2 regions of the Streptomyces sp. DSM 116795 genome follow, and region 1 is predicted to be linked to the other one. Evidence: riboswitches for the same ligand, from Rfam matches in the RefSeq annotation. Region 1 holds a riboswitch; the other holds the start of a gene.
What was found. Region 1 has a riboswitch for S-adenosylmethionine ahead of ACSMXX_RS25110 (aminotransferase class V-fold PLP-dependent enzyme). Riboswitches for the same ligand answer to the same signal wherever they lie in the genome.

Region 1 (11,138 bases):
GAGACTGGATCACACGAGAACGTGTCAGAGAAGCACCTGCCGAAAGAGCAGGAAAACGGTCACGGCGCGGTAGCCGTCGCGGACGATCCGTTCGCCGACCCGGGAATGCCCCCGCACGAGCCACGGATCCAGGACCTCGACGAGCGTGCCGCCAAGCGCTCCGAGCGCGTCGTGGCCATGCTCTTCACCGCGTCGATGCTGGCCACACTGGGTTTCATCGCGAGTTTCGTGCTGATTCCCGTCGACAAGATCATCTACGTCTGGCCGGCGGGGAACATCGGCGCGTTGAACTTCGCGCTGGGTACGACCCTCGGCGTCGCGCTCTTCTGCATCGGCGCCGGCGCGGTCCACTGGGCGCGCACCCTGATGTCCGACCACGAGCTGGTCGACGAGCGGCACGCCGTCTCCGCCGAGCCGGAGACCCGCACGAAGGTCATGGAGGACTTCGCGCAGGGTGCCAAGGAGTCGGGTCTCGGCCGCCGTTCGCTGATCCGCAAGACCATGTTCGGCGCACTGACCCTGCTGCCGCTCTCCGGCGTCGTACTGCTGCGTGACCTAGGCCCGCTGCCCGAGGACAAGCTGGAGCACACGCTGTGGAGCAAGGGCAAGCTGCTCATCAACGAGAACACCCATGAGCCGCTGCGTCCCGAGGACATCAGCGTCGGATCGCTCACTTTCGCCTGGCCCGAGGGGCTCGAGGAGGAGGACGAGGAGTTCCAGAAGGAGGTCGCCAAGGCGGCCCTGATGCTGGTGCGTCTCGAACCCGAGGACATCAAGGACAAGCGGGAGCTGGACTGGTCCCACGAGGGGATCGTCGCCTACTCCAAGATCTGCACCCACGTCGGCTGTCCTGTCAGCCTCTACGAGCAGCAGACACATCACGTGCTCTGCCCGTGCCACCAGTCGACATTCGACCTGGCGGACGGTGCGCGAGTGATCTTCGGCCCTGCTGGCCACGCGCTGCCGCAGCTGAAGATCAGCGTCAACAACGACGGATTCCTCGAAGCGCTGGGCGACTTCGAAGAACCCGTGGGCCCGGCCTACTGGGAGCGTCGAGCATGAGTACAGCAACCGAGACCACAGCCCCGAAGCGCAAGGCACCCGCCGGCGAGCGGGTCGCGGACTGGGCCGACGGCCGCCTGGGCATCTACACCCTGGCCAAGGCCAACATGCGCAAGATCTTCCCGGACCACTGGTCCTTCATGCTGGGTGAGGTCGCGCTCTACAGCTTCATCATCATCATCCTGACCGGCGTGTATCTGACGCTGTTCTTCCACCCGTCCATGAACGAGGTGGAATATCACGGCAGTTACGTGCCGATGCAGGGCGTGCGCATGTCGGAGGCCTTCGCCTCCACCCTGGACATCAGCTTCGACGTACGCGGCGGTCTGCTCGTGCGGCAGATCCACCACTGGGCGGCGCTGATCTTCCTCGGTGCGATGTTCGTGCACATGATGCGCGTCTTCTTCACCGGCGCGTTCCGCAAGCCGCGCGAGATCAACTGGCTGTTCGGCTTCCTGCTGTTCGTGCTCGGCATGTTCACCGGCTTCACCGGCTACTCGCTGCCGGACGACCTGCTCTCGGGCACCGGCGTGCGGTTCATGGAGGGCGCGATCCTCTCCATGCCGATCATCGGCACCTACATGTCGATGTTCCTCTTCGGCGGCGAGTTCCCCGGCCACGACTTCGTCGCGCGGTTCTTCTCGATCCACGTACTGCTGCTGCCGGGCATCATGCTGGGCCTGCTGGTGGCCCACCTGATCCTGGTCTTCTACCACAAGCACACGCAGTTCGCCGGTCCCGGCCGTACGAACAAGAACGTCGTCGGCATGCCGCTGCTGCCGGTGTACATGGCGAAGGCGGGGGGCTTCTTCTTCCTCGTCTTCGGCGTCATCTCTGTCATCTCGGCGACCTTCACGGTCAACCCGATCTGGGCGCTCGGCCCGTACCGGGCGGATCAAGTGTCGACCAACGCCCAACCCGACTGGTACATGGGCTTCTCCGAAGGGCTGATCCGCATCATGCCCGGCTGGGAGATCCATCTGTGGGGGCACACGCTTGTGATGGGCGTGTTCATCCCGCTCATGGTCTTCCCGCTGGTGCTGGCCGCGATCGCCGTGTACCCGTTCATCGAGTCGTGGGTGACGGGCGACAAACGCGAGCACCACATCGCCGACCGCCCGCGGAACGCCCCGACCCGAACCGGGTTCGGTGTGGCCTGGATCGCCTGGTACACGGTGATGCTGATCGGCGGCGGCAACGACCTGGTGGCGACGCACTTCGACTTGTCGATCAACTCGATCACATGGTTCGTGCGGATCGCGTTCTTCGTGGTGCCGGTGATCGCCTTCTTCGTGACCCGCCGCGTGTGTCTCGGCCTGCAGCGCCGCGACAAGGAGAAGGTGCTGCACGGACGCGAGTCCGGCATCATCAAGCGGCTTCCGCACGGCGAGTTCATCGAGGTGCACGAGCAGCTCTCGCAGGAGCAGCTGCACACCCTCACCTCGCACGAGCAGCACAAGCCGTACGAGGCCGGTCCCGAGGTCGACGAGAACGGCGTCCAGCGCAAGGTCGGCCGCGGGCAGAAGCTGCGGGCACGGCTCTCCAAGGGTTACTACGGCGAACAGGCGCAGATCCCCAAGCCGACCGCCGAGGAGTACAAGGAGCTCACCAGCGGCCACGGCCACCACTGAGCCGCGGCGTACGAGCCGCCACGTACGAGGGGCCGGGTTTCCCGAACGGGAGCCCGGCCCGTCGCGTGTGCCCGGACGCCGGAAGCGGCGCCCCGGGGTGCGGAGGCTGTACGCAGGGCGGGCCGTGCCGCCCGTACCGGCGGCGGCGTCCCGACCCGCTCACGGAAACGGATGTCCTGGCCGGGGACGTGTGCCGCTAGGGTGGTGGCTGGCCGGGCCCGGAGCCCGGGCCGCCCCCACGCCGTACCCCGCATACCGGTCCCGCCGCGGTGCCTCCGCAGCTCCGGCAGGGGAACCGGCGTGCGGGCACAGCCGATCCGAGGACCTCAGGAGGGATCATGAGTGCCGTTCCGTCTGCCGGCTCTCCCACCGGGGGCCTCCGCACCTGGCCCGACGTACTGACGTCGCTGCTCGCCGGTGAGGATCTGAGCGCCGACGCCACCGCGTGGGCGATGGGTTGCATCATGCGGGGCGAGGCGACCGACGCCCAGATCGCGGGCTTCGCAGTGGCGCTGCGCGCCAAGGGTGAGACGGTCGGGGAGATCGCCGGTCTCGTGCGGGCGATGTACGAGCATGCCAACGTGATCGAGGTGCCCGGCCCGACGGTGGACATCGTCGGCACGGGCGGCGACAGGGCACGTACGGTCAACATCTCCACGATGTCGGCCGTCGTCGTCGCCGGATGCGGCGCGAAGGTCGTCAAGCACGGCAACCGCGCGGCCTCCAGCGCGAGCGGCGCCTCCGACGTACTGGAAAAGCTGGGCGTCAACCTGGAGTTGAGCCCGCAGCGTGTCGCCGAGGTGGCCTCCGAGGCGGGCATCACCTTCTGCTTCGCGGTGAAGTTCCATCCGTCGCTGCGGCATGTGGCCAATGCGCGGGGCGAGTTGGGCATCCCCACCTCATTCAACTTCCTCGGCCCGCTGACGAATCCCGCCCGTGTGCAGGCACAGGCGACGGGCGTCGCCAACGCCCGCATGGCACCCATCATGGCGGGCGTGCTGGCCGAGCGCGGTTCCTCGGCCCTCGTCTTCCGCGGTGACGACGGCCTGGACGAGCTCACGACGACCGCCACCTCCACGGTGTGGGTCGTACGGGACGGAGCGGTGCGCCAGGAGTCCTTCGACCCGCGTGACGTCGGGCTCGACATCGTGCCCGTCGAGGCGCTGCGAGGCTCCGACGCGGCCTACAACGCGGATGTCGCCCGCCGTGTGCTGGACGGTGAGCGCGGCCCGGTGCGGGACGCGGTGCTGCTCAACTCGGCGGCGGCTCTCGTCGCCCTGGAGCCCCGGGAGGGCCCGCTGGCCGAGCAGATCCGCGCCGCGATGGAACGGGCCGCCGAGTCCGTCGACACCGGTGCCGCACGGGCCGCGCTGGACCGCTGGGTGACGGCCAGCCACATGTGACACCTGTGTCCGGTCCTGCCCCGTTGCCGGCCCTGTCCGGGATACGGACTGCGGGGCAGGGCCGTCGGAACGTTGTGCCATACTTCCCGCCAGGTCACGAGTGACAGCGATGAAGGCCCCGGCCCGCTGTCCGGCAACCCTCCTTCCGTGGTGGGGTGCCCCGGGTGATGACCGGGCCGTACGGCAGCAGGGCCGTTCGGCAAGCACGGATCCCTCTTCCCCTGCCTTCGGCGGGGAGTCCCAAGGCAGGGATCCCTGGTCTTGAGGGAGTCATCGCATGAGCCTGTCCGTCGCGCCCGCGTCCGTTTCCGCGCCGGTTTCCGGATCCGCATCCGCGTCCGAGTCCGCTGCCGTTCCGGTGGTCCCGGAACCGCTGCCGGTACTGGGTCTGGACGTCCTCGCGCCGCTCGTGACGGGCGGCGAACTCCCTTACGCCGCGCTGGACTACGCCGCGAGCGCGCCCGTACTGCGCAGCGTCTGGGACGAAGTCGCCGCCTACGCCCCGTACTACGGCAGCGTGCACCGAGGCGCCGGGTACCTCTCCCAGCACTCGACCGCTCTCTTCGAACGGAGCAGGGCCACGGTGGCCTCGTTCCTCGGCTGCCGCGAGAGCGACGAGGTCGTCTTCACCCGCTCCACCACCGATTCGCTGAACCTGCTGGCGTCGGCGCTGCCGGCGGGCACACGGGTGTTCGTCTTCGAGACCGAACACCACGCGGCGCTGCTCCCCTGGCAGGGCGCCGGTGCGACGACGGTCTTCCTGGACGCGCCGCGGTCGCCGCGTGAGGCCGTCGCGACGCTGGAGAGCGCGCTCAGCGCCGCACCGGAAGGTCCCAAGCTGGTGTGCGTGACGGGGGCTTCGAACGTCACGGGTGAGATCTGGCCGGTACGGAGGCTGGCCGCCACCGCGCACCGGTACGGAGCCCGCATCGTGCTGGACGCGGCACAGCTCGCCCCGCACCGGCCCGTGCACATCGGTGAACTGGACGTCGACTGGGTGGCGTTCTCCGGACACAAGCTGTACGCGCCCTTCGGAACCGGTGTGCTGGCCGGACGCACCGACTGGCTGCACGCGGGGGAGCCGTATCTGGCGGGCGGCGGCGCGAGCCGCAAGGTCGCGCGCGGCGCGGACGGCGGCGTGGAGGTGGAGTGGCAGAGCGGGCCCGCCCGGCACGAGGCCGGTTCGCCGAACGTGATCGGGGCGTACGCCGTCGCGTCCGCATGCCGGGCTCTTACGGAGGCCTGATTCGCCCAACTTGCGGCACGTGAGGAGGAGTTGACGCGGAGGCTGCTCGCCGGGCTGGACCAGGTGCCGCAGGTGGAGGTGCTCACCCTCTTCGGGAGCGACGACGAGGGCACGGGCACCGGCTCGCGGGCCGAAGGCCGGGCTTCGCGCAGGGTCGGTGTCGTCTCGTTCGTCGTGGCGGGCTGGAACAGCTCGCATCTGGCCGCCGCCCTCTCCGCGGAGTACGGCATCGGCGTACGCGACGGCCTCTTCTGTGCCCACCCTCTGGTGGGCGCGCTGCTGGGAGCCGGAGGCGGTGACACCGGCGGGTGCGGTGCCCCCGAGGGGCAGTCACTGAACGCCGTACGGGTGAGCATCGGCGCGGGGACGCCGGAGGAGCACGTGGAGCGGTTCGTACGGGCGGTGCGCGAACTCGTACGGGACGGCGCGAGGTGGCGCTACCGCACGGAGAACGGCCGGTGCGTGCCGGAGCCGGGCGGCCGCGTCCCGTAGCCGGTCCGGAGCTCCCGGCCTGAGCCGGGACGGAGACGGAGCACGGGACGGAGTACGGAAACGGAGTACCGAGACGGAGCCGGGCGGCATCGTCGCGGAGAACGGAGCCGGCCCGCCGGGGGGGGCCGCTCCGTCAGGCGTCCAGACCGATGGCGAAGGCCGACTCCAGGTCGTGCTGTGAATAGGTGCGGAAGGCGATGTGGGTCTCCGTGGAGAGCACCCCCGGCACCTTGCTGATCCGGCCGGGGATGACGTCCGCGAGGTCGTCGTGCCGCGCCACCCGCACCATCGCGATCAGGTCGTGCGCACCGGTGACCGAGTAGACCTCGCTGACACCCTCGAGCGCGGCGATCTGCTCGGCGATCTCGGGGATGCGTTCGGTGCTGGTCTTGATGAGCACGATCGAGGTGATCACGGTGTCGACTCTCCCTGGGTCGCCGGAGCGGGCGTGCCCACTGTAGCCGTACGGAAACGGCGGAAACGCGCCCAGGCGTAGAGGAAGCCGAGGGTGAATCCGACCACATGGGCGAGGTAGGCCACGCCCGGCCCGTCGGTGTCGCCCCGTGCCGCGATCCACTGCAGCGCGAGCCAGAAGACCAGCACCAGCCAGGCCGGAAAGCGCAGCGGCAGGAAGTAGAGGAACGGGAAGAGGCTGGTGACCCGGGCCGTCGGGTGGAGGTAGAGGAAGGCGCCCAGCACCCCCGAGACGGCCCCGGAGGCCCCCACCAGCGTCTCCGCCGACTGGTGGTGCGCCGCCGCGTAGCAGAGCATGGCGGTGCAGCCCACGCTCAGATAGCAGACGGCGAAGCGCAGCCGGCCCATGCGCATCTCGACCGGGCCGCCGAAGACGTGGAGGAAGAGCAGGTTTCCCAGCAGGTGCAGCCAGCTTCCGTGCAGGAAGAGCGCGGTCAACGGAGTGATCAAAGGCCGCAGGGCACCGCTCCACAGCGTGCGCGGCACGACACCCCAGTGGTTCAGATACGAGGCCTGCGCCCGGTGCAGGGCGGACCCGGTGCCGTAGACCGGCAGGAAGCCCGAGACCGGGCCGGTGAGGAAGATCACGGCGCACAGGAGGACAAGTGCACAGGTCACAACTGGAAGCTTCGGCGCGGTGCGGTTCATGACGGCTCGGCCACTGGGCAGGCTCCTCGGGACACACGGTGTGCGGCAGGTCTTAGGGTTACGGCAGGCGATGCTGTGCTTTCGTCCGGTTACCGCACGCACTCGTGGTCGCACCGCTCCGAAGCCCGTGAACGCTCGAAGGAATGAGGTCGAGACCATGACGGTCCCCAAGCCCACGGACGGAACCAGGTGGCGCTGCACACTCTGCGGCAATCTGACGCGCTTCGACGTGACGCGCTCCAGCAAGGTCGTCGAGTACGTCCACCTGGACCTGGCCGGTGAGGCGCGGACCGAGGAGCAGGAGGTGCTCAGTGAGAGCATCGAATCCGTGCGCTGCCGGTGGTGTGACGCCGCCGACCAGGTCGAGCTCGTGGACCGGCCGGGCGCTCAGGTCTGAGAAACGGCAGGTGTGAACGGTGGTGGATGGGACTGCCGGCGGCCCGGAGCGCGAGCCGTCGGCACCGGGCGCCGAGCCGGAGCATGAGCCCGGCACGGCGCCGGCTCCCGGCGGGGGCGGTGGCGAGCCCGGTCCCGCCGGTCCGCCGCGCTCCGGGGACGCCGAGCCGTTCGACAGGCCGCTGCCGGAGAAGGTGCGCAGAAGGGTGGTCTCGTTCACGGGGGATGCGCTGGGCAGCCTGACCGTCGGCGAACTCCCCGCCCCACTGCGTCAGTACGCACGTTTCACCCCGCAGCGCCGCATCCGGTTCGGCGCGAACGCGATGGCCGCCGCTCTCGAGGGCGAGCCCGCCTTCCGCGAGCGGATCGCCGAACAGCTGCGTGAGCGGTTCCCGGAGCTCACCGACGCGCTCGCGTCCGGCACTCCGCCGCCGGCCGCGGATCCGGTCGATGTGGCAGCCGTGGCCTACGTACTGCGCCCTGTCGACTGGCCGAAGCTGGTCGCTGCCGCCGGCGAAGAGGCACAGCGGGCCCAGGCCGAACAGGCGGGCGAGGAGGCGCAGCGCGAATTGGCCCGACTCCGCGGGGAACTGACCGAAGCGCGTACCGCCGCGCGCACGGAGGCCGAACGGGGCCGCGGCGAACTGGAGTCGCTGCGCAAGGAACTGGAGGCGACCAGGCGGAAGTTGCGCAGCGCCCAGAGCGATGTGAAGCGACGCGAGGCGGATGCGCGGAAGCTCCGGGCCGAACTGGACGAGCTGCGTTCCTCATCCGCCGCGGAGAAGTCGGCCGCGGAGAGCGAGAGCCGCAGGCTCCGTACGCGGCTCGCGGAAGCGGAATCGGCGCTGGAGGCCGGACGCCGAGCCGCTCGCGAGGGGCGCAGCGTGCAGGACATGCGGGTGCGGCTGCTGCTGGACAGCGTGCTGGACGCTGCACAGGGCCTGCGCCGCGAGTTGGCTCTGCCGCCGACGACGAGCCGGCCCGCCGACACGGTCGAGGCCGTCGAGCCGGCCCGCATGACCCCGCGTGACATCGCCGCGCGTGCCCTCTCGGAGACCGATCCGGAACTCCTCGACCAGCTCCTCGCGTTGCCGCAGGCGCATCTTGTCGTCGACGGCTACAACGTCACCAAGACCGGCTATCCGACGATGCCACTGGACAAGCAGCGCCTGCGGCTGCTGGGTGGACTGGCCGGTCTCGCGGCCCAGTCCGGCGCAGAGGTCACATGCGTCTTCGACGGTGCCGAACTCGCCGCTCCCGTGCTGCTGGCACCGCCGCGCGGCGTGCGGGTGCTCTTCAGCAAGCCGGGCCAGACCGCGGACGAACTCATCCGCCGGCTCGTACGGGCGGAACCGGCGGGACGTGCCGTGGTGGTCGTCTCCTCGGACCGTGAAGTGGCGGACGGCTGCGCCGCTGCCGGAGCGCGCCCCGTCTCCTCAACTCTCCTTCTGCGCCGCCTCGGACGCACCTAGATGTACCGAGATGTACTGCTCAGGGCAGCCGCGACCCGCTTGTCCCGTCCTGGGTGTGCCGCGCTCAACTCCTGACGCAGGTGCTCAACTCGGGCGCACTTGGGCAGCGTTCGCACCCCTGCGTGACGCTCCTGTCGCTCGCTGTGCGAGCTGAGTAAAGAATCCGCTTGTGTGACAGGTTTTTTCTCAGAGTGATTTGATCCGACGATTACCCGTGGCTAATGTCTGGCCCCGAACCTCCGCACAGTTGGCCGTCCATCCGGGACGACGGCGGAGGACCGCCTCGTTCCGCAGAGCCCCGCCCAAGGCGAAGTGGAGCCGGAGTGTCAGTCCGGCAGGCGGCTGAGGAAGAAGGAGCTCGCCCCAGTGGCGTCCCACCGTCGACCCAAGCAGCCCAGCCGTACTCGCCGCGTGACCGTGCTCACGGCAACCGCCGCGGCGGCCGTGGCCCTCACCACGCAGGCGGCACAAGCCGACCCCAAGGCCTCCAAGAAGGAGGTCAAGGAGAAGGTCGACAAGCTCTACGAGGACGCCGAAGGTGCGACGGAGAAGTACAACGGCGCCAAGGAGAAGCAGAGCAAGCTGAACGAGGAGGTCGCGAACCTCCAGGACAGCGTGGCGCGCGGTCAGGACGACCTCAACGACATGCGCAACGGCCTGGGTTCGATGGCCACCGCGCAGTACCGCACCGGCGGCGTCGACCCGTCCGTACAGCTCTTCCTCTCCTCGGACCCCGACAGCTATCTCGACAAGGCCTCCACGCTCGACCAGTTGAGCAGCAAGCAGGCCGAGGCGCTGAAGAAGATCCAGGCCAAGCAGCGCAATCTGTCGCAGCAGCGCCAGGAGGCCTCGGACAAGCTGAAGGATCTCGAGGACACCCGCAAGGAGCTCGGCGAGAAGAAGAAGGACATCCAGGCCAAGCTCTCCAAGGCCCGTTCGCTTCTCAACACCCTGACCGCGGACGACCGCGCGAGGCTCGCCGCCCAGCAGGCGAGAGCCGACCGGGCCTCCGCCTCCCGCGTCGACCTCGGCAGCGACGCCTCCGCCTCGCAGCGTGCCTCGGCCGCGCTCTCCGCCGCCAAGGGCAAGATCGGTTCGCCGTACGTGTGGGGCGCGACCGGCCCCAGCTCCTTCGACTGCTCCGGTCTCACCCAGTGGGCGTACCAGCAGGCCGGCGTCTCTCTTCCCCGTATCTCCCAGGATCAGGCCAGGGCCGGAACGCAGATCGGCCGCGGCGAACTCGCCCCGGGCGACCTGGTCATCTTCTACGGCGACCAGCATCACGTCGCCTTCTACGCCGGCAACGGCCAGATCCTGCACGCGCCGAAGCCGGGTGCCGGTGTGCGCTACGAGTCGATCAACAACATGCCGTTCCAGTTCGGCGTGCGGATCGGCTGACTCTCCGCCTCCTGGCGTCCGTTTCCACAGCAACTTGGGCCACTCCGGCAACACACGCGTCATCTCGCCCATCGGGCAAGGTCGTTCGTACGGGTGAAAGCGAACACGCCGGAATGATCCCCGACCCCGCCGTTGACCTGCGTCGATCGGCGGGGTCCGCGCATATGTCCGGGCTACCGCGCCGCGCGCGGTGCGTGGAACCTTCCTGGCGGTGCGGCTAGATTCGCCGCGCCGTAACGGAAGGAGCGCGTCCGCCGTGGTCGCTTACCGGACTCATCGAAAACCCGCCCACCATGGCCGAAGTTGGCCGAGCCGTATCGCCGTGCTGACAGCGGTGGCGGGTGCCGCAGCCGCCCTGTCCCCGGCCGCACCCGCGGGCGCCAGGCCGGCCGACCCGGGGGCGCCGGCGGACCGGGCGGCGGTCGGCTCCCGTATCGACAGGCTCTACGCGCAGGCCGAGGCCGCCACCGAGAAGTACAACGCGGCCGACGAGCGCGCCCGTGAGCTGCAACGGCAGGTCGAGTACGCACAGGAGAGCGCCGCCCGGAAGCAGCAGCGAGTCAACCGCCTCCGCTCCGCGCTCGCTTCGCTCGCCGGCGCGCAGTACCGCTCCGGCGGCGTCGACCCGTCCCTCGCCCTGATGCTCACCGAGGACCCGGACGGATATCTGGACAAGGCCGCCACCCTCGACCGCATCGGCAGCCGCCAGCAGGACGAACTGCAGCGGTTCAAGAGCTCCCAGCGCTCCCTGAAGCAGGAGCGCACCGAGGCGGGGGCGAAGCTCACCATGCTGCAGCGGGAGCGCGCCGAGCGTAAGCATCACAAGAAGGCCGTGCTGAAGAAGCTCAAGGCGGCTCGCGAGCTGCTGCACGAACTCTCCCCCGCCGAGCGGGCGGAGCGCGAGCGTGCCTCCCGT
Region 2 (11,138 bases), 1.7 Mb from region 1:
GGACGCGCACGACGGCCCCGCACACGGCCCGTCCGCCGGCAGCACATACCACCAGGGCCCGCCGCAGCAGCTGCACGGCGCGATCGCGCACCCCGCGCACGCCGCCACGCACGCACCTCTCCCGCTGCTTCCCGCCGTCGAACAGAACGGCCGCGCGGCGGAGCACGGTTCCGTACTGCCGGAGCGCCCGCAGCTCTCCGCCGCGCATCTCACGCACCGCTCGCCGCTCCACGGACGCGCTCCGCCGGCCGGCACAGGCATCTGAGACCCGACATCGGCACCCGGCGCCCGTCGTCCGACGCGCGCCCGTAAGTGCCGTCACCTTCACCACCGCTGCCCTTCGACGGGTGCCGGTGTGCCTGTGTAGGAGGCAGCCCCATGACTCGCGCCAACAGGGTGCGGGCGGTGATCGCGCTTGCCGTGATGGCCCTCGCCGCGGTCCTCGCCATGACCAAGGAACCCCGCCTCGGCATCGACCTGCGCGGCGGAACACAGATCGTCCTGGAGACCCGTGACTCCAAGTCGGCGAAAGCGACGCCGTCCGCCACGGACGACACGATGGAAGTGCTGCGCCAGCGCGTGGACGCACTCGGAGTCGCCGAGCCCAACCTCGTGCGCTCCGGAGACAACCGCATCATCGTCGAACTCCCCGGCCTGACCGACCCCAAGGAGGCCACCGAGGTCCTCGGCCGCACCGCCCAGCTCACCTTCCACCCCGTCGAGGGCGCCCCGGAGCCCGGGGAACGGGCCGGCGAGGGAGGCGCCGGGAAGGACGAGTCCGGCCGTCCCATCAAGCTCGGAGACTCCGCCATGACGGGTGTCGAGGTGCAGTCGGCCAAGGCCGGCCTCGACCAGCAGCGCGGCTCCGGCTGGTTCGTCGACCTCGGCTTCCGCGACAAGGGAGCGAAGGAATGGAAGGACCTGACGGGCAAGGCGGCCTGCTCCCCCGCCGGGGACCCGCAGCGCCGCGTGGCGATCGTCCTGGACGAGAAGGTCATCTCGTCGCCGCAGGTCGACCCGTCCGTCTCCTGCAATCAGGGCATCGGAGGCGGGAACACCCAGATCACCGGGGACTTCAGCGAGAAGGAGGCCAAGGAACTGGCCACCCTCATCGAGGGCGGCGCCCTGCCCGTCCCGGTCGAGGTGATCGAACGTCACACCGTCGGACCGACGCTGGGCGCCGAGGCGATCGAGGCGAGCGGGTGGGCGGCCGTGATCGGTGTCGCACTCACGTCGGCCTTCGTGGTGTTCGTCTACCGGCTGTTCGGCGCGCTCACGGCCGTGGGCCTGCTGTGCTACGGGCTGATCGCGTACGCCGCGCTGCTCGCGTTCGGAGCGACGCTGACGCTGCCGGGGCTCGCCGGCTTCGTACTGGCCATCGGCATGGCCGTCGACGCGAACGTCCTCGTCTTCGAACGAGGGCGGGAGGAGTACGAACGCAGCGGGCGGGCCAAGAGCCTGCGCACCGCCTCGGCGAAGGGCTTCCGCGGCGCGTTCAGCGCGATCATCGACTCCAACGTCACCACGCTCCTTGCGGCCCTGCTGCTCTTCACGCTCGCCTCGGGGCCGGTGCGCGGCTTCGGCGTCACGCTCTCCATCGGCGTGCTCGCCTCGATGGTCAGTGCGCTGGTCGTCACGAGGGTGCTGGTGGATTTCGCCGCGGGCCGGCGCGCCGTACGCGCCCGTCCGCGGATCTCGGGACTCGCCGGGCTGGGACGCGTACGTACGCGGCTGACGCAACGGAATCCGGACTGGATGCGGTACGGGAGGCGCTGGCTCGCGGTCTCGTCCGCGGCGGTGCTCCTCGCGGTGGCCGGAATCGTGCTGCGCGGGCTGGACTTCGGCGTCGAGTTCACCGGGGGGCGGCTGGTGGAGTACTCCACGAGCCAGGCCGTCGACCCCGAAGCCGCACGCACGGCGCTCTCCGACGCGGGGCTGCCGGACGCCGTCGTCCAGAGCTCCGGCGGGGGCGAAGGCGCCGGCAAGGAGATCACGGTGCGCTCCGAGCAGCTCACGGACGACCAGGAGCAGACGGTCCGCTCCACGCTGGCCGGCCTCGGCGGCGACGCCGACCAGGTACGCGACGAACTGTTCGGACCGAGCCTCGGCGACGAACTGCGGCAGAACGCCCTGATCGCGCTGGCGGTCGCGCTCGGCGCGCAGCTGCTCTACCTGGCGTTCCGGTTCCGGTGGACGTTCAGCAGCTCGACGGTGCTGTCACTCGCGCACGACACGGTCATCCTCGTCGGGGCCTTCGCGTGGCTGGGCAGGCCCGTCGACGGGGTCTTCCTGGCGGCTCTGCTGACCGTCATCGGCTACTCGGTGAACGACTCCGTCGTCATCTTCGACAGAGTCCGCTCCGAGGAGCAGGGGCGGCACCGGCAGGCCCCGAGTGAACGGAAGAGGCCGTTCCGGGACGTGGTCAACAGAGCGGTCGTGCAGACGGTGCCGCGCACCCTCAACACCGGCATGGGCGCTCTGTTCATCATCGCCGCGCTCGCGGTGCTGGGCGGCGACTCGCTCGGCGACTTCGCGCTGGCCCTGCTGATCGGCATCGTGGTGGGCTCGTACTCCTCGCTCTTCGTCGGCGCCCCGCTCGCCGTCGAATTCGAGAACCGCAGCACGCACACGCCGCCCCGCACCGGCGGCCGCAAGTCCGGGCCTGGCAGCGCCCGGTCGAAGGCCCGCCGCTCCCCGCACGACAACGGAGCGCGTGTGTAGTCCGGTTGGCGAGGCACATGTGCGATGAGCCGCACGTGCGGCGAGTCGCACGTGCGGCAGGCACACGTGCGGCAGGCACACGTACCGCAGGGCACACGTGCCCAGCGCACGCCGAGGGCGGCACCCCTTCCGGGATGCCGCCCTCGGTACCGATCCATGCCGTGAGGTGGTGCCCCTCGGCAAGCCGGACTCCGACCGCTGCGCGGTCAGAAGTCCATGCCACCGCCCATGCCACCGGTCGGGTCGCCGCCGCCGGCGGCCGCCTTCTCCGGCTTGTCGGCGATGACGGCCTCCGTCGTGAGGAAGAGCGCCGCGATGGAGGCGGCGTTCTGCAGCGCGGAACGGGTCACCTTCGCCGGGTCGTTGATGCCCTCGGCGAGCATGTCGACGTACTCGCCGGTGGCGGCGTTGAGGCCGTGACCGGGCTTCAGGTTGCGCACCTTCTCCGTCACGACGCCGCCCTCGAGACCGGCGTTGATCGCGATCTGCTTGAGCGGTGCCTCCAGCGCGAGCTTCACGGCCTGCGCGCCGGTCGCCTCGTCGCCTTCCAGGTCCAGCTTCTCGAAGACGCTGGACGCCTGGAGCAGAGCCACGCCACCACCGGCGACGATGCCCTCCTCGACGGCGGCCTTGGCGTTGCGCACCGCGTCCTCGATGCGGTGCTTGCGCTCCTTCAGCTCGACCTCGGTGGCGGCACCGGCCTTGATGACGGCCACGCCGCCGGCCAGCTTCGCCAGACGCTCCTGGAGCTTCTCGCGGTCGTAGTCCGAGTCGGAGTTCTCGATCTCGGCGCGGATCTGCGAGACACGGCCGGCGACCTGCTCGCTGTCGCCCGCGCCGTCCACGATGGTCGTCTCGTCCTTGGTGATGACGACCTTGCGGGCGCGGCCCAGCAGATCCAGACCGGCGTTCTCCAGCTTGAGGCCGACCTCCTCGGAGATGACCGTGCCACCGGTGAGGATGGCGATGTCGCCGAGCATGGCCTTGCGGCGGTCGCCGAAGCCGGGAGCCTTGACCGCGACGGACTTGAAGGTGCCGCGGATCTTGTTGACGACGAGCGTGGAGAGCGCCTCGCCCTCGACGTCCTCGGAGATGATCAGCAGCGGCTTGCCCGACTGCATGACCTTCTCCAGCAGCGGCAGCAGGTCCTTCACGCTGCCGATCTTGGAGTTGACGATGAGGATGTACGGGTCCTCGAGCTCCGCCTCCATGCGCTCCATGTCGGTGGCGAAGTACGCGGAGATGTAGCCCTTGTCGAAGCGCATGCCCTCGGTGAGCTCGAGTTCGAGCCCGAAGGTCTGCGACTCCTCGACGGTGATGACGCCTTCCTTGCCGACCTTGTCCATCGCCTCGGCGATCAGCTCGCCGATCTGCGGGTCGCCGGCGGAGATGGAGGCCGTGGAGGCGATCTGCTCCTTGGTCTCCACGTCCTTGGCCTGCTCCAGCAGGGCGGCGGAGACGGCCTCGGTGGCCCGCTCGATACCGCGCTTGAGGGCCATCGGGTTGGCGCCTGCGGCTACGTTGCGCAGGCCCTCCTTGACGAGTGCCTGCGCGAGGACGGTCGCGGTCGTCGTGCCGTCACCGGCGACGTCGTCCGTCTTCTTGGCGACCTCCTTGACCAGCTCCGCGCCGATCTTCTCGTAGGAGTCCTCGAGCTCGATCTCCTTGGCGATGGAGACGCCGTCGTTGGTGATCGTGGGCGCGCCCCACTTCTTCTCCAGCACGACGTTCCGGCCCTTGGGGCCGAGCGTGACCTTGACGGCGTCGGCGAGCTGGTTCATCCCGCGCTCGAGGCCGCGCCGCGCCTCCTCGTCGAACGCGATGATCTTGGCCATGTGAAGTGGTCCCTCCCGGACTGGGGATCCCCCTGCACAACCAGGGGACGGGTATACCGGACCGCGCTGGCGCCCGCGACGGACGGCGCGCAAGCCGTGTGGTTCCTTGCTCCACCCGGCGAACGAGCCTCACCGACCCGGTCCTTGACTGTCACTCTCACTCGTAGAGTGCTAACGCAATGATTAGCACTCGGCCCCTGCGAGTGCAAGCGCCCCCAGGACATCACACCGGCCCGCGACCGACGCAAGCTGCGCGGTACGGGACGGGGCCGCGGACGGCGGACGGCGCGCTGCGGACGGGCGCCGCGGACCACGGACCGGGACTGCGCGGACAGCACACAGCGGACAGCACAGAAGGGCCGTACTCCTCTGTGGAGTACGGCCCTTCGTACGGCTGTTGTTACGGCTGTTGCAGCTCTGCGCAGTGTTGCGGGTGCTCAGGCAGTCACACGGACCATGTCCGCCTGCGGCCCCTTCTGACCCTGCGAGATCTCGAACTCGACCCGCTGTCCTTCGTCCAGGGTGCGGTAGCCGTCCATCTGAATCGCGCTGTAGTGGACGAATACGTCTGCACCACCGTCGACCGCGATGAAGCCGTATCCCTTCTCCGCGTTGAACCACTTGACGGTGCCCTGAGCCATCCCTAACTCCCCTATTACTGGCCCTTGCACGAGCCCGCACTTCACGAACCCGGGTCAGACCTCACCTCCGGCACGGCTCCGCAGACATACGGATACGTAAGCCGGAACGCGTCGACCGCGGCTGAATGTATCTGTACGGACGCCCTCTGCAACAGGTCACGAAGACGAGAATTCTGAGCAACGATCGAGGGCGCAAAAGCCCGCAATCTCCGAGGAAGCAGGGCAAGCAAGGCCGGGCAAAGCGACGCCAACACGACAATTGCCGCACCGATTCCGTGCACAACTTGTCGCGTTCTCATGGACGTCCGGCACGTGCCGGACGAGTCAATGGGGTGGGATTCCTCGCAACCCTATCGCGTCCCCACACGCGGAACCGCCCCCTCCGTTTCGTTCATGTGTTCCCGGAGGAGGCGGTTCGACCGTAGAGGGATCAGCGACGAGCGCAAGGGGCCTTCACGGACCTCTCACGAGACCTCAGCAGGGCTGAGACCTCGGCGACCTCAGCATCCGCCCGCGACCGCGGGAATGATGGAGACGCCTGCGCCGTCCGGCGTGGGCGTCTCCAGGCCCTGCTCGAAGCGGACGTCGTCGTCGTTCACGTAGACGTTGACGAAGCGGCGCAGCTTGCCCGAGTCGTCCAGCACGCGCGCACCGATGCCGGTGTGGTTCTTCTCCAGGTCGGCCAGCACCTCGGAGAGGTTCGCGCCCTCGGCGCTCACCTCCGCCTGCCCGCCGGTGTAGGTGCGCAGGATGGTCGGGATACGGACGTTCACGCTCATGATGCGAGACCAGCCTCTCGGAACGAGTCCAGGTTGGGGCGGATGACGGCGGACGGACCGGTGGTGGGAGCCACCGCGTCCAGGGTCTTCAGGCCGTCGCCCGTGTTGAGGACGACGGTGGTGAGGGACGGGTCGAGCCGGCCCTCCTCGATCAGCTTCCTCGTGACGCCGACGGTGACGCCGCCCGCGGTCTCGGCGAAGATCCCCTCGGTGCGCGCCAGCAGCTTGATCGCGTCGACGATCTGCGGGTCGTCGACATCCTCCACCGCGCCGCCCGTACGGCGCGCGATGTCCAGCACGTACGGACCGTCGGCGGGATTGCCGATGGCCAGCGACTTGGCGATGGTCTCGGGGCGGACCGGGCGTACGACGTCGTGCCCGTCCTTGAAGGCGCGGGAGACCGGGGAGCAGCCCTCCGCCTGGGCACCGAAGATCTTGTACGGCCTGTCCTCGACCAGGCCGAGGGCGATCAGCTCCTTCAGACCCTTGTCGATCTTCGTGAGCTGGGAGCCGGAGGCGATCGGGACGACGAGCTGGTCCGGCAGCCGCCAGCCCAGCTGTTCGCAGATCTCGTACGCGAGGGTCTTCGAGCCCTCGGCGTAGTACGGGCGGAGGTTGACGTTGACGAAGCCCCAGCCCTCGCCGGCGGGGTCGCCGATCAGCTCCGAGCAGAAGCGGTTCACGTCGTCGTAGTTGCCCTCGATGCCGACGAGTTCGCCGCCGTAGACGGCCGCCATGACGACCTTGCCCTGCTCCAGGTCGTGCGGGATGAACACGCACGAGCGCAGACCGGCGCGGGCGGCCGCGGCACCGACGGCGCCCGCGAGGTTGCCCGTGGAGGAGCAGGAGAGCGTGGTGAAGCCGAAGGCGCGGGCGGCCTCGACGGCGATGGCGACGACGCGGTCCTTGAAGGAGTGCGTCGGGTTGCCCGAGTCGTCCTTGATGTGCAGCGAGCCGGTGACACCGAGTTCGCGGGCGAGCCGGTCGGCCTGGACGAGCTTGGTGAAACCGGGGTTGGTGTTGGGCTTCGCGGCGACGTCGGCCGGGACCGGCAGCAGCGGCGCGTACCGCCAGATGCTGTCCGGACCTGCCTCGATGCGCTCACGCAGCTTCGCGGGGCCGCCGCCGGGGAACTCGTATGCGATCTCCAGCGGCCCGAAACACGCCTCACAGGCGAAGACCGGGCCGAGCGGTGCGCGCTCGCCGCACTCGCGGCAGGTGAGCGCGGCAGCGGGGCCGAGTGCGGCGCCGGCTCCGCCGGCAGGGGGGTCGACGGTCGTGCCGGCGGCGGCTTGAGCAGCTTGAACAGCCATGTTTCGGCGAGGCCCTCTCTCCTCATCTTCCTCGGGACGTATCTCGCCACGAGACGGAATTGGCACCTTCCCGAGCCGGGAGCCTCGCGATGTCACGTCGCTTCGTGCGAGACCGGCCGGAGGGTTGCCGGGGCTTCAACGGGCCGTTCCCTCTGCCCCTCTGGATGAGCGGTGTGAAGTTGTGAGCGGGGCGGTGGCCGCCGCCGGGCCGGACCCGGCATGCGATCGCCTTCCGCGTTGTTCAAGACTGTAACCGACAGGCCTGCGCATTGAGACAGGCGTCCGTACCGCGAGATGGATCACAGGGAGTGGCCGAGTGCTGGAGGAAGTCGAGCAGTGGCTGGGGCGCCGGTCCTTCTCGTGCACCGACCGTCCCATGACGGAGCTGCTCGCGGCGAAGCGGGCCGCGGGGTCCCGGATCAGCGTCGTACTGCCCGCGCTGAACGAGGAGCGGACCATCGGCGGGATCGTCTCGGTGATCCGGCGCGAGCTGATGGCGGGCTCCCCCGCCGCGCTCGTGGACGAGCTGGTGGTGCTGGACTCCGGCTCCACCGACCGTACGGCCCCGGTCGCCGCCGCGGCGGGCGCGCGGGTCGTGCACCGCGACGAGGTGCTCCCGCGGCTGCCCGCGCTGCCCGGCAAGGGCGAGGTGCTGTGGCGTTCGCTGCTGGTGACGAGCGGCGACATCGTCTGCTTCGCCGACGCCGACCTGGAGGACTTCTCCGCCGACTTCGTCTCCGGCGTCGTCGGACCGCTGCTCACCGATCCGCAGCTGCGGCTGGTCAAGGCGATGTACGACCGGCCGCTGGGCGACGATCCGGCCGGCGGCGGCCGCGTCACGGAACTCGTCGCGCGGCCGCTGCTGAACCTGCACTGGCCGCGGCTCGCGGGCTTCGTGCAGCCGCTCGGCGGCGAGTACGCGGCGCGCCGCACGCTGCTGGAGCAGCTCCCCTTCCCCGTCGGTTACGGCGTCGAACTGGGGCTGCTCATCGACTCGTTGCACACCGCGGGGCTCGACGCGCTCGCCCAGGTCGACGTCGGCGTACGGCGGCACCGGCACCAGGACGGGCAGGCGCTGGGCCGCATGGCCGCGGCGATCCACCACACGGCACAGCTGCGCATGGCACGCGGCAGCCGCCTCGTACGTCCGACGCTGACGCAGTTCGAACGGGACGCGGGCGGGGCGGGGCGTGCGGGCGGTGCGGGCGGTGCGGGCGGTGCGGGGCGCGCCGCGGGCTCCGGGGGGTTCGCGCCGCGCAGCCACGCCGTCGACACGGTGGAACGGCCTCCGATGCGGGAGATCGCGGAGTACGCGGCCCGCCGGGCGGCGTAGCGGGGCGCGTGAGGCGCGCGAAGCGCGCCGGGGTTGTGGCCTGTTCCGCGCACGGCCGCGCTGGTGGAGCCGGCCCGTTCCGGCCCGCACCCAGCCGGCCGGGCCACGTGGCCCGGAACCCGTCCGCACGGGCGCGCTGTGCGCCCCCGCACCGACAACTCCCGCCTCCCGCCCCAGCCTTGGTACGCCCAGTGGGCGGTAGGGACCCTGACGCCGCACAGCGGGAGCACGGGCGAGCCCCGGCCGACCGCCTTGCCCGTCGTACCTGCCCGTCGTACGTCACCCGGGGACCCGGTCCCGGGCCATCTCGGGCCGGGCGCCCCGGCCACGGGCACGCACGGCAGGCCCACGGACGCGCCGGGCGCCCCCACACCGACAACTCCCGCCTCCCGCCCCAGCCTTGACGCGGCCCCACGCCCAGACCGCTGCACGGCGGGTGGCCCAGAACGACGGGATGCGGCGGAACCCGCACAGGGGCCCCGGCGGCAGCGGGGGGCAGGGAGCACGGACGCCGGCCCGGAGGGGCGCGGCCCGCACGCAGGCCCCGGCAGGCCAGGCGCCCCGGCACCGGCCCAACGCGGGACGGGTCCCCTGCGCGCCGCGAGGCGCCAAGCGCGAGGCGCGTCACGTTTGCGTGGATCCGGGCGCGGCTAAGCTCGGGCCATGGTCGTCGAACGCGCATCGCAGGCCCTGGCGGACGTACTGGTCGCGTCGAACAGAGGCCCCGTCTCCTACTCCGTCGCCGACGACGGCTCGCTCTCCGCGAAGCGCGGCGGCGGCGGTCTCGTCTCGGGGCTCTCGGCCATCGCCACGGAAGGCTCAGGCGGCTCCGGCGGCGACGCCGTGTGGGTCTGCGCGGCCCTCGGCGACGGCGACCGCGAGGCCGTGCGCCGCTCCGGCGGCAAGCTCGACCGGGCCGACACCGGCGGACAGTCCGTACGGATGCTGGACATCCCCGCCGGCACCTTCGCCGACGCCTACAACGGCATCGCCAACTCCGTGCTCTGGTTCGTCCACCACATGCTCTACCAGACGCCGCTGGAGCCGTCCTTCGGCGCGGAGTTCGAACAGCAGTGGGCGTCGTACGAGGAGTACAACGCGGCATTCGCGGACGCCCTGGCCGACGAGGCCGCCGACGGCGCGACGGTGCTCGTGCAGGACTACCACCTGACGCTGGTGCCCGGACTGCTCCGCGAACGCCGCCCCGACCTGCACATCGGGCACTTCTCGCACACGCCGTGGGCGCCGCCGGACTACTACCGGATGCTGCCCGACGCCGTCGCGGAACAGGTGCTGCGCGGGGTGCTGGGCGCCGACCGTGCCGCCTTCCTCACCCACCGCTGGGCGCGCGGCTTCGCGGACTGCTGCGTCGCGGTGCTGGGCGCCGCCGTCGCGGAGGACGAGACGACGGGCGAGCTGGAGGTCACCTGCGACGGCCGTACGACCCGTCTTGGAGTGCACGGACTGGGCGCCGACGCGGAGTTCCTGCGGGAGCGCGCCGGGAGGGCCGACGTCGACGAGCGGATCGCCATACTCCGCGAGCAGGTCGGCAGCGACGGGGACGGCCGGCCGCGCCGGGCGATCGTACGGGTCGACCGCACCGAACTGTCCAAGAACATCGTGCGCGGGCTGCACGCCTACGGCCGCCTGCTCGCGGACCGTCCCGAGTGGCGCGAGCGCGTCGTGCACCTCGCGCTCGCCTACCCCTCCCGGCAGGACCTGGCGGTCTACCGGGACTACATGAGCGAGGTCTCGCGCGTCGCCGATGAGATCAACTCCACGTACGGGACCGCGGGTTGGACACCAGTCGTGCTCTTCCTCAAGGACGACTTCGCACGCTCGCTGGCGGCGTACCGGCTGGCGGACGTGGCGCTGGTCAACCCGATCCGGGACGGCATGAACCTCGTCGCAAAGGAGGTCCCGGTCGTCTCCGACGACGGCTGCGCGCTGGTCCTCTCGCGCGAGGCGGGCGCGTACGCGGAGCTGGGCGAGGACTCCCTCGTGGTCAATCCGTACGACATCGCGGGCACCGCACGCGCCCTGCACGAGGCGCTGACGATGGAGCACGCCCGACGGGCGGAGCGCACCAAGCGGCTGGCCGCGGCGGCGACGGCGCTGCCACCGACCCGCTGGTTCCTCGACCAGCTGCACGCGCTGCGGAACGCGTAGCGGGCGTCCGGCAGAAGGCGTCCGCGGGCGGGACGGCCGATGCGGCGGCGGACCCGCCCTAGCCGCTCCGTTCCGCGAGCAGGTCGGCCAGGCCGCCGAGCAGCCGCACCAGACCGGCCGGGCCGTCCACGACGAGGTCCGCGCGGCCGGCGATCTCGGGTACGGACTCACCGGTGTCGCCGCCGCCGCTGCACACCAGCAGGCCGGGCACGCCTTCGCCGCGGAGCTTCTCCACGGCGGCGAAGGCCGCCAGGTCGCCCAGGTCGTCGCCCCCGTACAGCACGGCTCCGGCGCCGACTTCCCGCAGGTGCTCGGTCAGCGCGGCGCCCTTGTCGACGCCGGGTGCG

Region 2: it holds a riboswitch for S-adenosylmethionine, as region 1 does, so the genes downstream of both, thrC (threonine synthase) here and ACSMXX_RS25110 (aminotransferase class V-fold PLP-dependent enzyme) in region 1, are expected to answer to the same signal.

The regions. Positions count from the first base shown of each region.
Region 1 is NZ_CM147707.1:5,822,171-5,833,308, forward strand. Features, by position in the region: gene qcrA (cytochrome bc1 complex Rieske iron-sulfur subunit) at 1-1,062, shown strand, start outside; gene qcrB (cytochrome bc1 complex cytochrome b subunit) at 1,059-2,693, shown strand; gene trpD (anthranilate phosphoribosyltransferase) at 3,032-4,096, shown strand; SAM riboswitch class IV at 4,189-4,308, shown strand; partial or broken gene ACSMXX_RS25110 (aminotransferase class V-fold PLP-dependent enzyme) at 4,374-5,834, shown strand; gene ACSMXX_RS25115 (Lrp/AsnC family transcriptional regulator) at 5,968-6,249, opposite strand; gene ACSMXX_RS25120 (rhomboid family intramembrane serine protease) at 6,246-6,926, opposite strand; gene ACSMXX_RS25125 (hypothetical protein) at 7,114-7,353, shown strand; gene ACSMXX_RS25130 (NYN domain-containing protein) at 7,535-8,824, shown strand; gene ACSMXX_RS25135 (C40 family peptidase) at 9,191-10,222, shown strand; gene ACSMXX_RS25140 (C40 family peptidase) at 10,545-11,138, shown strand, end outside.
Region 2 is NZ_CM147707.1:4,160,371-4,171,508, reverse strand. Features, by position in the region: gene ACSMXX_RS18085 (hypothetical protein) at 1-265, shown strand, start outside; gene secD (protein translocase subunit SecD) at 379-2,721, shown strand; gene groL (chaperonin GroEL) at 2,928-4,556, opposite strand; gene ACSMXX_RS18070 (cold-shock protein) at 4,994-5,197, opposite strand; gene ACSMXX_RS18065 (MoaD/ThiS family protein) at 5,698-5,976, opposite strand; gene thrC (threonine synthase) at 5,973-7,289, opposite strand; SAM riboswitch class I at 7,309-7,460, opposite strand; gene ACSMXX_RS18055 (glucosyl-3-phosphoglycerate synthase) at 7,606-8,622, shown strand; gene ACSMXX_RS18050 (alpha,alpha-trehalose-phosphate synthase (UDP-forming)) at 9,286-10,791, shown strand; gene otsB (trehalose-phosphatase) at 10,850-11,138, opposite strand, start outside.